Regions from separate parts of the Micromonospora sonneratiae genome, predicted to be linked through region 1. Evidence: riboswitches for the same ligand, from Rfam matches in the RefSeq annotation. Region 1 holds a riboswitch; the other holds the start of a gene.
The links. Region 1 has a riboswitch for cobalamin ahead of ACFQ4H_RS13730 (ribonucleoside-diphosphate reductase subunit alpha). Riboswitches for the same ligand answer to the same signal wherever they lie in the genome.

Region 1 (7,390 bases):
GGTCGCTGCCGCCGCGCGCCGTCGCGCCACGCCGCGCATCCGGGAACTGATCGAGTACGAGGTGACCCGGGCCCAGGCGCACTACGCGGCGGCGGCTCCGGGCATCGTGCTGCTGGATCCCGGATCGCAGTCCTGCATCCGGACCGCCTACGCGGTCTACGGCGGGATCCTCGACGAGGTGGCCGCGCAGTCGTACGACGTCTTCGCCAAGCGGGCCACCGTGCCGGGTCGGCGTCGGTTGGCGGTCGCCGCCCGGCACCTGCTGGCCCCGGCGGGTGCCCCGGTCGCCGTACCCGGCCCACCGACCGATCCAGCGGCGATCAGCTGACGACCAGGGCATCTCGCCAGTCGGGTGGCCCGGGTGACGGGTCTGCGGGATGCTGGCGGGATGGCGGAGCCGGAACTGGTGGATGTGGTCGTCGTCGGCCTCGGGGTCGGTGGTGAGGAGGTCGCCGGTCGGCTGGCTGAGGCTGGTCTGTCCGTGGTCGGCATCGAACGGGGTCTCGTCGGCGGGGAGTGCCCGTACTGGGGCTGTGTCCCGAGCAAGATGATGATCCGGGCGGCGAACGCGCTGGCCGAGGCCCGGCGAGTCGACGAACTGGCCGGTACGGCGCAGGTCCGGCCGGACTGGGGGCCGGTGGCGCGCCGGATCCGCGAGGAGGCCACGGACCACTGGGACGACCGGGTCGCGGTCGAACGGCTCACCGGTAAGGGCGTACGAATGGTCCGCGGTCACGGGATCCTCGCCGGTCCCGGGCAGGTACGCGTTGGTGACCACGTCTGTCAGGCTCGCCGAGGCATCGTGATCGGCACCGGCACGTCAGCTGCCGCTCCACCGATCGAAGGGCTGGCGGAAACGCCGTACTGGACCAACCGGGAGGCGATCGCGGTCGAGAAGCTGCCCGACTCGCTGGTGGTGCTCGGAGGTGGGGCGATCGGTCTGGAACTCGCCCAGGTCTTCGCCCGGTTCGGCGTACGGGTGAGCGTGGTGGAGGTGGCTGACCGGTTGCTGGCCATGGAGGAGCCCGAATCGTCCGCACTGGCCGCCGAGGCGTTGCAGGCCGACGGCGTGGAGATCCAGACCGGTGTACGCGCCGAACGCGTCAGCCACGACACGCGCGGATTCGCCGTACACCTGTCGGGTGGTGTGGTGGTCGGCGGCGACCAACTGTTGGTGGCCACGGGGCGGCGGGCGCGGCTGGCCGAACTGGGAGTGGAGACGGTCGGGCTGGATCCAGCGCAACGGTTCCTGACCGTCGACGACCGGATGCGGGCCGGTGACGGTATCTGGGCGGTCGGCGACGTGACCGGTCACGGTGCGTTCACCCATGTGGCGATGTACGAGGCCGCGATCGCCGTTCGGGACATCCTGGCAGGCCCGGGCTCGGGTGCCGGTCCACGCGCCGAGGGCGGGCCGCCTACCGGACCCGGGCCCCGAGCCGACTATCGGGCGCTGCCCCGGGTGACCTTCACCGACCCGGAGATCGGCGCGGTCGGCCTGACCGAGCAGCAGGCCCGTGACCAGGGACTGAACGTGCAGGTGGGGTTGGCCCGACTGTCCAACTCGGCACGGGGATGGATCCACAAGGCCGGCAACGAGGGGTTCGTCAAGTTGGTGGCCGATGCCGGGCGGGGAGTCCTGGTCGGCGCGACCTCCGCCGGCCCGGCCGGAGGCGAGGTACTCGGCGCGCTGACCGTGGCGGTACACGGCGAGGTGCCGCTGGCCACCCTCTGCAACATGATGTACGCGTACCCGACCTTCCACCGGGCGATCGAGGACGCGCTCCGCGACCTGGGCGGTTCCGCCCCCGGCTAGCCGTTGCCCGGTCCTGACCTGCCAGCGCCCGCGATCCGAGCTGCGGAACCCGGAAAACGTCGGCCCGGTCGGAAATGATGACGGACGATGTAGTTGGCCGACTGGCCGACTGGCCGAGGTGAGGAGACCGAGATGGTGGAGAAGGAGCCGGTGGGCGAGCTGGACCCGCGGTTCAGCAGTGAGGGCGCGACCGCGATCGAGTGGGCGCAGGCGCGGGAGCACCTGGTCGACGCGGAGGTGTACTGGCTCTCGACGGTCCGACCGGAGGGGCGCCCGCACGTCACACCACTGTTGGCCCTCTGGCACGACGACATGCTGTATTTCTGCACCGGCCCGACCGAGCGCAAGGCGAGGAACCTCGCGGCCAATGCACACTGCGTGCTCACCACCGGGTCCAACATGTTGAACAAGGGGCTCGACCTCGTGGTCGAGGGCGAAGCCGTGCAGGTGGACGACGACGGCAGGCTGCGGCGGATCGCCGCCGCGTACGAGTCGAAGTACGGCAGTGACTGGCACTTCGAGGTACGTGACGGCGTTTTCCACAACGCCGCCGGCGGCACGGCCCTGGTGTACGAGGTCGCGCCAACCACCATCTTCGGCTTCGCCAAGGGCGAGTACGGGCAGACCCGCTGGCGCTTCTCCGCGTGACCAGGGACTGACCGACTCCGGCGTGTCGTCGGCGTGTTTCGACAGAACTCCCTGGTCACGCGGATCAACTAGCAGGCCTCGCCCACAGTCAGAAGGCCTCGTCCAGGGAGACCGAACCGGAGACGGCCACCTGGTACGCCGACACCCGCCGCTCGAAGAAGTTCGTCAGCTCCTGGACGTCCTGCAACTCCATGAACGGGAACGGGTTCTCCGAGCCGTACCGGGGTGGCAGCCCGAGCCGGGTGAGCCGGGCGTCGGCGACGTACTCCAGGTAGCGCTGCATGTCCGCGGTGTTCATGCCGGGCAGCCCGTCCCCGCACAGGTCCCGGGCGAAGGCCAGCTCAGCGGCGACCGCCTCCTTGATCATGCGGGTCACCTGGGCGGACAACTCGTCGTCGAACAGGTCCGGCTCCTCCCGGCGGACCGTGTCGACCACCGCGAAGGCGAACTCCATGTGCATCGACTCGTCGCGGAACACCCAGTTGGTGCCGGTGGCCAACCCGGAGAGCAGGCCGCGTGAGCGCAGCCAGTAGACGTACGCGAAGGCGCCGTAGAAGAACAGCCCCTCGACGCAGGCGGCGAAACAGATCAGGTTGAGCAGGAACGCCCGCCGGTCGGCCCGGGTCTCCAGCCGGTGCAGCGAGTTGATCGAGTTGATCCAGCGGAAGCAGAAGTCCGCCTTGTCCCGGATCGACGGGATGTGTTCGACCGCCGCGAACGCCTTCGCCCGCTCGTCGTGGTCGGGCAGGTACGTGTCCAGCAGGGTCAGGTAGAACTGGACGTGCACCGCCTCCTCGAAGAGTTGCCGGGACAGATAGAGGCGGGCCTCCGGTGCGTTGACGTGCTGATAGAGGTTGAGCACCAGGTTGTTCGCCACGATCGAGTCACCGGTGGCGAAGAACGCCACCAGTCGGTGTACCAGGTGCCGTTCCTGATCCGACAGCTTCGCCAGGTCGGGTACGTCCGAGGCCAGGTCGACCTCCTCCACCGTCCAGGTGTTACGGATGGCCGCCCGGAACCGTTCGTAGAAGTCCGGGTAGCGCATCGGACGCAGGGTCAGGTCCATGCCGGGGTCGAGCAACATCTGACTGGTCACTGGCATGCCTCGCAGATCTCCGGGTTTTCCAGGGAGCAGGCCACGGCGTCCGCCGCCTCGGCCGCTGGGGTGTCGGGAAGGGCCCCTTCCAGGGCAGACAGCGATAGCAGGGGACCCTTTCTGACGGTGGTCTGGGCGATCCGCGTCGCGGGACGGGAACGCAGGTAGTACGTCGTCTTCAGCCCGGCCCGCCACGCGTAGGCGTACATCGAGGAGAGCTTGCCGATGGTCGGGGCGGCCTGGAACAGGTTCAGCGACTGCGACTGGTCGACGTACGGCGTACGCGCGGCGGTCAGATCGATCAGCGCCTTCTGGGGCAGTTCCCAGGCGGTCCGGTAGAGCGTCTTCAACTCGTCCGGAATGTCCAAGGTGGCCACCGACCCGTCGGCGGTCTTGATCGCGTCCCGGGTCGCCGGGGTCCACCGGCCGAGCCGCTTGAGGTCGGCCACCAGATGCCGGTTGACCTGGAGGAACTCGCCGGACAGGGTCTCCCGCTTGAAGACGTTGGAGACCAGCGGCTCGACGCACTCCGAGCAGCCCGCGATCGAGGCGATGGTGGCGGTCGGTGCGATCGCGACCAGCAGCGAGTTGCGCAGACCGTACCGGGCGACCTTCTCCCGTATCGCCGCCCAGGCGTCCGGTCGTACCGGCGAGGCGGACGGGTAGTGGTCGAGGTGCAGCACGCCACCGGCCGCCCGGGTCTGTCCGTACGCCGGGTGCGCGCCCCGCTCGGCGGCCAGCGAGGCCGACGTGTCGTACGCGGCGAGGGCGATCTCCTCGGCGATCCGGGTGGAGAGCGCCAGTGCCCCGGGCGAGTCGAACGGCAGCCGCAGCGCGGCGAAGACGTCGGCCAGTCCCATCACTCCGAGACCGATCGGTCGCCAGCGTCGGTGCGCGGCGGCGGCCTGTTCGGTCGGGAAGTAGTTGCGGTCGATCGCCCGGTCGAGGGCGGCGACCGCGATCCGGACGGTGTCGGCCAGCGCGGCGAAGTCGACCTCGCCGTCCACGAGGTGGGCGGCCAGGTTGACGGAGCCGAGGGTGCAGACGGCGGTCTCCCCGTCGCTGGTCACCTCCAGGATCTCGGTGCACAGATTGGACAGGTGCACCACGCCGCCACCGTTGCCCACCTGGTTGCAGGTACGGTTCGCCGCGTCCTTGAAGGTCATCCAGCCGTTGCCGGTCTGCGCCAGGGTACGCATCATCCGGGCGTACAGGCTCCGGGCCGGCAGGGTCTTCACAGCCTTGCCTGCGACCTCGGCCGCCCGGTAGGCGGTGTCGAACTCGTCGCCCCACAGGTCGACCAGTTCCGGTACGTCCTTCGGGTCGAACAGCGACCAGTCCGCGTCCGCCTCGACCCGCCGCATGAACTCGTCCGGGATCCAGTTGGCCAGGTTCAGGTTGTGCGTACGCCGGGCCTCGTCACCGGTGTTGTCCCGTAGCTCCAGGAACTCCTCGATGTCGGCGTGCCAGGTGTCCAGGTAGACGCAGGCCGCCCCCTTGCGCCGGCCGCCCTGGTTGACCGCCGCCACGCTGGCGTCCAGGGTGCGCAGCCACGGCACGATCCCGTGCGAGTAGCCGTTGGTGCCCCGGATCAGCGAGCCGCGCGAGCGTACCCGGGACCAGGAGACACCGATCCCGCCGGCGTACTTGGACAGCTTCGCCACCTGCGTGTAGCGCTCGTAGATCGATTCGAGCTCGTCCTTCGGCGAGTCGACCAGGAAACAGGAGGAGAGCTGCTGGTGCCGGGTACCGGCGTTGAACAGCGTCGGCGAGCTGGGCAGGTAGGCCAGGCTGGCCATCCGTCGGTACAGGTCGGCGGCCTGCTCGACCGTTTCGGCCAGGCCGGTGGCGACCCGTAGGAAGAAGTGCTGCGGGGTCTCCAGCACGTTCCGGCTCTCCGGGTGCCGCAACAGGTAGCGGTCGTAGACCGTACGGAGGCCGAAGAACTCGAAGGCATCGTCGGCCGTGGGGTCGACCAGGGCGTCGAGTTCGGCGGCATGCGCGGCGACGAAGGTGACGAAGCCGGGATCCAGCAACCCCTGTCTGGTTGCTGCCGCGACGGATTCGCTGAACGTGCGTACGCCCTGGTCAGCGGCCTCCTGTCGGATGCGCTCGGTGAGTAGTCGAGCGGCCAGCCTGGCGTACTGCGGCTCCTCGGCGATCAGCCCGGCGGCGGCGGAGATGGCCAGTTGGAGCAGCTCGTCCTGGCCCGCACCCGGGGTCCGCCCGGATCGGACCAGGGCCAGCACCCGCTCGGCATCGGTGTCGGGCAGATCGTGCCGGTGCCGCTCGACGGCGGTACGCAGCCCGTGGTCGGGCTGTTGCTCAGGCTCCGCTGCTGGCGGGGCGGTGGTCACGGCTGCCGTCATGTTCGCTCCTCGTCGTCTCGGCCGGACCGGAGACTCGCGAGGGGACACGTCGGCACGCCGGATCACCGCCGGTCGGTGTTCCGGCAGTCACCCGTACGTCTCGACGGCCCTCCCGCGAGGCCCCGAGGTGGTACGCGCGTCGGACGGGTCGGTGCCCGACACGCATTACTGGCAGGTCTTCGGACTTGCGGGCAGGGCGCGTTGCCGCGCTTGCCTACTGGCCGTCGCTTCCCAGATCCGGCTGGCCTGTCCAGACCGAAAGGCTTCCGGCCGGACACCGTGATCCAGTGCTGTTGACGGCGGTCGTTCCCGCTCACCGCTGCGGGGCAGTCCCGGATTCACACCGGGTTCCCTCTTTGGCCGCGACATCTGGATGGATGCCGAAGCCTGGCCACCCGCCTGGAGGGGCAAGGGTGGACCAGCAATGAACCGATCCTAGATGTAGTGGCTGGGGGTACGTCAACGCACCAGATGGTGTGGCGTGTCGCGGTTGACGGGAGTGGATCTGGATCATCGTGGGCGGTCGTTGTCTGCCCGTCAGCTCCGGCAGGTCAGCCACGCTCCCGGCACCCAGCCGGCGTGCCGGTGGCGGTTTGGCCACCGTACGGCCGGGAAGTAGCCGGGAGTGCGGACGATGATGGTGCGGAACATGATGACGAAGCTGGAGCGGGCCGCCCGGCTCGACCGGCTGGGTGACCGGCTGCAACACGGCGTCTTCTCGGTCCTGCCGAACCAGCGGGTCCGGGACTTCCTACACGGGGTGAACCTCGGTCATCCGCTGCATCCGGCGCTCGTGCAGTTGCCCATCGGTGCCTGGGTCAGCACCGCCATCCTGGACCTGATCCCCGGCCAGCGACGGGCCGCGACGGTGCTGGTGGCGGTGGGCACCGCGAGTGCGCTGCCGGCGGCGATCGCCGGGGCCAACGACTGGGCGTCGCTCTCCCGGGAGCAGCGACGGGTCGGCCTGGTCCACGCGATGGCCAACGCGATCGGCACGACCCTGTACGCCGGCTCGGTGGCTGCCCGGTTGAGTGGACGACACGGTGCCGGCCGGATGCTCGGCTTCCTCGGGTTGGCGGCGGCCAGTGGCGGGGCGTACCTCGGTGGGCACCTGGCCTACAAACAGGCCGCCGGGGTCAACCAGGGCGTCCAGGAACTGCACCTGATCGAGGACGGGTGGCATCCGATCGCCGACATCGCCAGCCTGCCCGACGCCACGTTGCTGACCCGGGAGGTCGACGACGTGTCGGTGGTGGTGTACCGGGACGGTGATGAGGTCACGGTGATGTTGGAGCGGTGCGCCCACCAGAGCGGTCCGCTCGGCGAGGGCAGGGTCACCCGGGTCGACGGGCGTACCTGTGTGGTCTGCCCCTGGCACGGGAGCACCTTCCAGCTCAACGGCGGTGAGGTCGTACACGGGCCGGCCGGTACCGACCAGCAGGTGCTACCCACCCGGGTGGT
Region 2 (7,390 bases), on a different contig from region 1:
GTTGACGAAGTCCACGGTCAGCGGACCGGCGTACTCCTCCAGTTGGACGGTCCCGTTGGTGTGCCGGGCCAGCACTCGGACCCGGACGTCCTGGGAGACGATGCGCACCTGGAGCGGGAACGTGCAGTACCGGCCGGCCGGTCCGAGCCAGTCCTCCTGGATGGACGGACGCCAGGGCTCCGGGTAGCCGCCGTGCGCTGTTCGATCGTTCACCCCGGTCGGGGTGTACGGGTTACCGGCCGCCGCCGGAACGCCGGTAGCGGTCAGGGCCGTGGTCACGGCCATCGTTCCGATCAGGAGCCGACCGACGAGCTTGCGCAGACGCATGACATCCCCTAACCAATAAAAATTGATTAACCGGTGTTTGGCAGACTACTGGTTAATGTCGCCCAGTCAAGGCACACTGTCTGGATGCACTGGGTGGAGGTCGAGGGCTATCCGATGCCCGTCCTGCTCAGCGGGCATCGCGCGCTGGAGCTCTGCAACACCTGGGCTGGCTGGGACCAGCCGCACAGCCCGGAACGCGAGTGGCTACGGAACTTCGACCGGCTGGCGGTCTGGACCGGCCACGTACAACTCCTGCCACCGGCAACCGTTCAACGGCTGCGGGAACAGGGCCGACGCTGCCCGGACGAGGCCGAGGACGTACTCGTGGCGACCCGGCTGCTCCGTACCGCACTGCACGATGTCCTGCTCGCCCCCGACGACGACGCCGCGTTCGGACACGTCGCCGCGCAGGCGCAGCGGGCCGCCGCCGCTGCCGTACTGGTCGCCGGTCCCGACGGGGTCGCCCGGTGGACACTGCCCGATCACATCGGCCTGAGCCTGCCGCTGCTGGCCAGCGCCCGAGCCGCCGCCGACCTGCTCAGCACCCCGGACCGCAACTGGGTACGCGCCTGTCCCGGCGACGACTGCGGCTGGCTCTTCCTCGACCGGCGCGGCCGACGGCGCTGGTGCAGCATGGCCGGGTGCGGAAACCGGGCCAAGGTACGGGCCTACGCCAGCCGCCACAGAAGCGGCTGATCCGGCCAACGGTGGATGCCTGCGGTGCCCCGTGCCGCCGTACTGCCGACATCCGCGCCTCGTGACACGCTGTCCAATGTGAAGATTTACGCTGACCGTTCCTCGTCCGCCGCCCGTCAACTCCTCACCGACCTGCTCGTCGCCGCCTGGGTGTACGCCTCGATCCGGGGCGCGATGTGGCTGCACGACCTGGTCGAGAAGCTTGCCGTACCCGGCCAGAAACTCGAGGGAGCCGGCAGTGGCCTCGCCGAGAACCTGGCCGAGGCCGGTGGCAAGGTACGCCGGGTGCCGGTGGTCGGCGACGAGCTGACCACACCGTTCAACGAGGCCGCCGCTGCGGCCCGTGCCGTCGCCGAGGCCGGTCAGGACCAGCAGGACCTGATCAGCGACCTCGCCCTCGTGCTGGCCCTGACCGCGCTGGTGCTACCGCTGGGTCTGGTCCTCTTCGGCTGGTTGCCCCTACGGATCCGGTGGATACGTCGGGCCACCGCCGCCTCGGCCCTACGCTCGACGGCGGCCGGTCGGGACCTGCTGGCCCTGCGGGCACTGGCCAACCAGCCGCTGCGCAAGCTGACCCGGATCGATCCGGACGTGGCACAGGCGTGGCGACGCGACGACGAGTCGGTGGTCGATGCGCTGGCTGCCCTGGAGTTGCGCGGCCTCGGACTACGCTCCGCGCGTCGGTGATCGCCGCCCACTCCGCTCTCAGCGTTGCCCACCGGCCCAGCCCTGACCGGCAACTCACCGCCGGCCATCACGTCGCGCTTCCTGCTCGACCGGAATCGCGATGCCCAGCAGGAGGAAGGCGAACGAGACCAGGTAGGGAGCCCAGCCAACCCGTACCCCGGCCCCGGCTGACGCGCTGGGCCAGCCCAGGAAGCTGGCGACGAAGAAGACGAAGACCAGCAGAAGCGGAATCAAACACCAATCGGGCACCGGACCCGGGCCGCGCGTGGCCAGAACGACCGTGGCGACGGTCCCGAGCAGCGCCGCCACCGCCATCCCCACGGCCAACCCATGGTTGTACAACTGTTGCCAAAGATTGAGGTCTTCCCCGCCGTACCTGCTCACGGCCACGGCGACCCTGGGATAGCTGGTTCCCCGCCAATCGTTGCCGTCCCAGACTTCCACCCACGGCAGCAGTACCAACCCGAGCATCATCAGCACGGCAGCGACGCCGATGAAGGCATACCGCCAGATCGGCAGCGCCTGCGGTTGGACCGGCACAGACGGCGGTCGGACCGGCACAGACGGCGGTCGGACCGGCACAGACGCTGGCTGGGCGGGAACCCTTGGCACATACGGTGGCTGGGCCGGCCCGGCCGGGGAGGACAGCTGTCGACCGGCTGGTGGCGGCAGCGGATCGACCACCGGGCGCTGCCACCCGTCCATGGCCTGCGGGGTCCACTGGATGCCGTCGTGCCACCGCAGCGGGTAGCGACCCGTCGGGTCCGGGAACCAGCCTGCCCGCATGCCGGCCTCCCCGTTCTGTTGTAGGCGGCACGTCGACTCAGGGTAGTCCCGCATCGCCCCACCCGGATGCCCTGAAGCATCGACGGGTCGATACTGCCGCCGATCCGAGTCCGGAAACCTGCCCGCCCCTCAGGCAGGCGGGATGCGACGGCGTACGTCCGGGGTGGTGGCCGGGCCGGGTTGCCAGGACGCCACCCAGGGCCGGTCGGCGGTCGGGGTGACGACCCCCTCCTCAAGGAAGGCGTAACGGCCGTCGAGGATCCGCTTGGCCGCCGCCACGTCGACCGAGTCCGCGTTGTCCCACAGGGCGGTGAAGAGGGCCTCCGCCCGCAGCCGGGCCTGCCGACAGAACAGGTCGGCCAGCTCCAGGCCCTCGGGACGGCTGTCCCGCTCGGCCCTGGCCCGTACGCAGACCGCCGACATCGCGAACAGTTCCGCGCCGATGTCCACGATCCGGCCGAGGAAGCCCTGCTTGCGCTCCATCTTTCCCTGCCAGCGGGACATCGCGTAGAACGTCGACCGGGCCAGCCTGCGGGAGGCCCGCTCGACGTAGCGCAGGTGCCCGGCCAACGGCCCGAACTCGCCGTACGACACGGGGTTCTGGCCGCGACCGACGGCCAGTGTCGGTAGCCACTTCGCGTAGAAGGCGCTGGCCTTCGCGCCGGCCCGCGCCTTGCGGCCGAGGTCGGCGTCCGGGTCGATGATGTCGCCGGCCACCGACAGGTGGGCGTCGACCGCCTCCCGGGCGATCAGCAGGTGCATGATCTCGGTGGAGCCCTCGAAGATCCGGTTGATCCGCAGGTCGCGCAGCAACTGTTCGACCGAGGCGGCGCGCTCGCCCCGCGCGGCCAGCGAATCGGCGGTCTCGTAGCCACGGCCACCCCGGATCTGGACCAGCTCGTCGGCGATCTTCCAGGCCATCTCGCTGGCGTAGAGCTTGACCAGGGCCGCCTCGATCCGGATGTCGTTACGGTCGTCGTCGGCCAGCAGGCAGCACAGGTCGAGCATGGCCTCCATGCCGTACGTGGTGGCGGCGATGAACGAGAGTTTCGTGGCGACCGCCTCGTGTTCACCGACCGGGCGACCCCACTGCACCCGGTCGGCCGCCCACTCCCGGGCCACGTTCAACGACCACTTGCCGGCGCCAACGCACATCGCCGGCAACGACAGCCGGCCGGTGTTCAGGGTGGTCAGGGCGATCTTCAGGCCCTTCCCCTCGCCACCGATCACGTTCTCCTTCGGCACGACCACGTCGTGGAACCTGGTCACGCTGTTCTCCAGGCCACGCAGGCCGAGGAACGAGTTGCGTCGTTCGACGGTGATCCCGTCCGAGTCGCCCTCGACCACGAAGGCGGTGATGCCACCCCGCCGGGCCGGACCGTCCGGACCCGCCGGCCTGGCCGGCACCCGGGCCATCACCACGAGCAGGGTGGCCACGGTGCCGTTGGTGGCCCACAGTTTGACCCCGTTGAGCCGGTAACCGCTACCGTCCTCGGTCGGCTCGGCGGTGGTGGCCAGCCGGGCCGGATCGGAGCCGACGTCCGGCTCGGTGAGCAGGAAGGCGGAGACCTCACCAGCGGCCAACCTGGGCAGGAAGCGCTGCTTCTGCTCGTCGGTGCCGAACATCTTCAGTGGTTGCGGCACCCCGATCGACTGGTGGGCCGACAGCAGCGCGCCGATGGCCGGGCTGACCGAGCCAGCGACCATCAACGCCCGGCAGTAGTCCAGATTGGACAGCCCGAGTCCGCCGTACCTCTCGTCGATCTTCATGCCGAACGCGCCGAGCCGGGCGAGACCGTGGAACACGTCGTCCGGAATCGACGCCTCCCGCTCGATCCGCTCCCCGTCCACCTCGGAGCGGACGTACGCGTCCAGTCGGGCCAGGAATTCCGTGGCCTTGGCGCTCTTCGCGGGATCAGCCCGTGGCCAGGGGTCGATCAGATCGAGCCGGAACCGGCCGAGAAACAGCTCCTTGCCGAAGCTCGGCTTACCCCACTCGGCCTCGCGGGCGGCCTCGGCAACCTGCCGGGCCTCCTTCTCCGAAACCTGTCCGGCCTCTGCGGGCAACGGCCCGGCGCCATCCGGGCCATCCGTTGTGGGTCGGTCGTTCTGCGTCGTGGTCACGGCTACCCCCTAGACCCGGGTACGGCTATACCAGCGCTGATGGTGACAACGCTACTCCGGACTGTTACCCAGCGGTAGCCTTCGCTAATCGGCCGGCGGCGCTCCCCTCGCCCGGTCCAACTCGAACCGTCCCCGGTTCCGGGCGGGCGAATCGGGGTGCCGGTGGGAGAACCGTCACGGTCACCCGTCATTGACAGCCACCGTCGCCGTGGCAAGACTGACTGCCAGAACTGAATAGACGTACCTGCGTATGGGGGAAGTCCGGTCGAAGTCCGGCGCTGGCCCGCAACGGTAGGTCGTCGAGTGTCCTCTCGACGACGAGCCCGAATACCCAGGCAGATACGTGATCTCCACACCACCCGTCGTGGCCCACGGGTCGGAGTCCAGACCCGTGCACGCCGGTAGGGCGCTGCCGGTCCGGTTTCGACACCCCCGTCGGGCCGGAAAGGCGCTCCTGATGGTTGTCCGCCTGAGCCGGCACCGCCTGCTCGCCCTGTTCTGCGGCGTTGTCGCCGCCCTCACGGTCGCCACCGGTGCGACCGCTGCCACCACCAGTTCCCCGCCGACCGTGGACCGATCCAGGGCGGCAGCCGGCTGGCTGGCCCGCCAACTCGTCGACGGCGAACGCTTCGAGGTCGTCTTCGACGGAGTCGCGTACCCGGACCAGGGGCTGACCCTGGATGCGGTGTTCGCCTTCGCCGCCGCCCGGACCGCCGACGACCGGGGCGCCGCCGCGCTGGCCTGGGTGTCCCGGCCCGAGATCCGGGACGGCTACGTCGGCGACGGCACCACCGAGGCGTACGCCGGTGCGACCGCGAAGCTGACGCTGGCCGTCCAGGTACGCGGCGGTGACCCGACCTCGGTCAACGGCGTCGACCTCGTCGCCCGGCTCCGTACGCTGGAGGCACCCACCGGACGGTTCACGGACCGCTCCGCCTGGGGCGACTACAGCAACACGTTCAGCCAGTCGTTCGCGATCCTGGCACTGGCCCGTACGCCGGACGGCGTACCCGGGACGGCGGCGAGCTACCTCGCCGAAACCCGGTGCGCCGACGGTGGCTATCCACTGCTGCCGGAGCAGCCGGTCTGCCAGTCGGACGTGGACGCGACCGCGCTGGCGGTACAGGCGCTACGCGCCGCCGGCCGTACCGCCGACGCAGCGGCGGGCGTGCACTGGCTCGTCTCGGCACAGGCCACGGATGGCAGCTTCCGCAACGGCACCGGGGTGGCCAACGCCAACAGCACCGGGCTGGCCGCCCAGGCTTTGCACGTCGGTGGTCAGCCGCTGGCCTGGCTACGCGCCCGGACGTACCTGGTCGGGTTGCAGGTCGGCTGCGCCGGTGGGACCGCCGACCGGGGCGCAGTCGACTACGACGGCGGTGCCTTCGACCCGGGCACCGCTCCCCGGGCGACCGCACAGGCCGTACTCGGCCTGACCGGCACCGGATACGCCAGCCTGACGGCCGCCGACGCCTCGCCGGCCGTACCGGTCCTGGCCTGCTGGTGAACCGGCCGAGTCCGGCAGTGAATCGCCGAAGCCTGGCTGTGACCCGTCCGAGTCCGTCCCGAGGAGAAGACATGAACCCGCCCGTTCCGACCGTCCGCCGCCGACTGGCCACTCTGCTGGCCGCCGCCCTCATCGCGTTCGGCCTGGTCACGGCCGATCCCGCACCCCCCGCCGCGCAGGCTGCCGCCTGCACCGGCACGACCGGTGTGACCGTCGTGGTCGACTTCACCGCGCTCGGTGGCGGGGTGCAGGTCGGCTGCGCCCTGGGTGACCCGGCCACCGGACTCGCCGCGCTACAGGGTGCCGGTTTCGCCGTCACCGGCACCGCCCGCTGGGGCCTAGCCTTCGTCTGCCGGATCAACGGCCTGCCGACGTCGGCGACCGAGCCCTGCGTCAACACGCCACCGGCGACGGCGTACTGGTCGTACTGGCACGCCCCCAGTGGCGGTGCCTGGTCCTACAGCACCTCCGGTGCCAGCAGCTACGACCCGGCACCGGGTTCGGTGGAGGGTTGGTCCTTCGGGGCCGGTGCCGCACCTGGCGTCCCCGCCCCCTGATGCGACTACGGTTCTGCCCAGGCCGGCTCGGCCGCCTGGGCAGAACCGACCGGATCGACCGACCGGATCAGCGGACGGGTGGAACCCAGCGGCCGGGTGACCCGGACCGGCCGAAACCTGGACCAGTTGGAACAAGGACCGGCCGGAACCCGGGTCAGCTGGAACAGGGGCCGGGCCAGTATCGAGGAGGGAGGCGACGATGATCCGGGTGGTGTCGTTGGTGCCATCGCTGACCGAGGCGGTCGCGGTGACGCTGCCGGGGCTGCTGGTCGGGGCGACCGACTACTGCACCCATCCCGCCGGACTCGACGTACCCCGTGTCGGTGGCAGCAAGTATCCCGACCTGGCCGCCGTGCTGGCTCTCCGACCCGACACCGTGCTCATGAACGTCGAGGAGAACCGCCGCTCGGATGCCGAGGCACTTCGGGCGGCCGGGGTTCGGGTACGGCTCACCTATCCCCGTACCGTCGATGCCGCACTGGACGAACTAGGCGCACTGGTGATCGACCTCGGTGCCCCGGGCGAACCCGACTGGCTGTCCGCCGCCCGCACCGCCTGGTCCACGGTCGGACCGCCGCCACGGACCCGCCGGGCCGTGGTGCCGGTCTGGCGGCGGCCCTGGGTGATGGCCGGTGGTGACACCTTCGCCTCCGACGTACTGCGCCGGTTGGGCGTCCACAACCTGTACGCCGGATCCGACGAGCGG

Region 2: linked by a shared signal. The riboswitch ahead of ACFQ4H_RS17670 (peptidase) and the one ahead of ACFQ4H_RS13730 (ribonucleoside-diphosphate reductase subunit alpha) in region 1 are both predicted to bind cobalamin.

What each region holds. Positions count from the first base shown of each region.
Region 1 is NZ_JBHTMP010000017.1:105,583-112,972, forward strand. It holds gene ACFQ4H_RS13710 (phytoene/squalene synthase family protein) at 1-328, shown strand, start outside; gene ACFQ4H_RS13715 (dihydrolipoyl dehydrogenase family protein) at 389-1,816, shown strand; gene ACFQ4H_RS13720 (pyridoxamine 5'-phosphate oxidase family protein) at 1,949-2,464, shown strand; gene ACFQ4H_RS13725 (ribonucleotide-diphosphate reductase subunit beta) at 2,553-3,566, opposite strand; gene ACFQ4H_RS13730 (ribonucleoside-diphosphate reductase subunit alpha) at 3,557-5,929, opposite strand; cobalamin riboswitch at 6,083-6,343, opposite strand; gene ACFQ4H_RS13735 (Rieske (2Fe-2S) protein) at 6,570-7,390, shown strand, end outside.
Region 2 is NZ_JBHTMP010000025.1:72,360-79,749, reverse strand. It holds gene ACFQ4H_RS17695 (hypothetical protein) at 1-327, opposite strand, end outside; gene ACFQ4H_RS17690 (CGNR zinc finger domain-containing protein) at 412-1,023, shown strand; gene ACFQ4H_RS17685 (hypothetical protein) at 1,102-1,710, shown strand; gene ACFQ4H_RS17680 (DUF2510 domain-containing protein) at 1,765-2,496, opposite strand; gene ACFQ4H_RS17675 (acyl-CoA dehydrogenase family protein) at 2,626-4,620, opposite strand; cobalamin riboswitch at 4,850-4,973, shown strand; gene ACFQ4H_RS17670 (peptidase) at 5,078-6,127, shown strand; gene ACFQ4H_RS17665 (hypothetical protein) at 6,199-6,684, shown strand; gene ACFQ4H_RS17660 (helical backbone metal receptor) at 6,887-7,390, shown strand, end outside.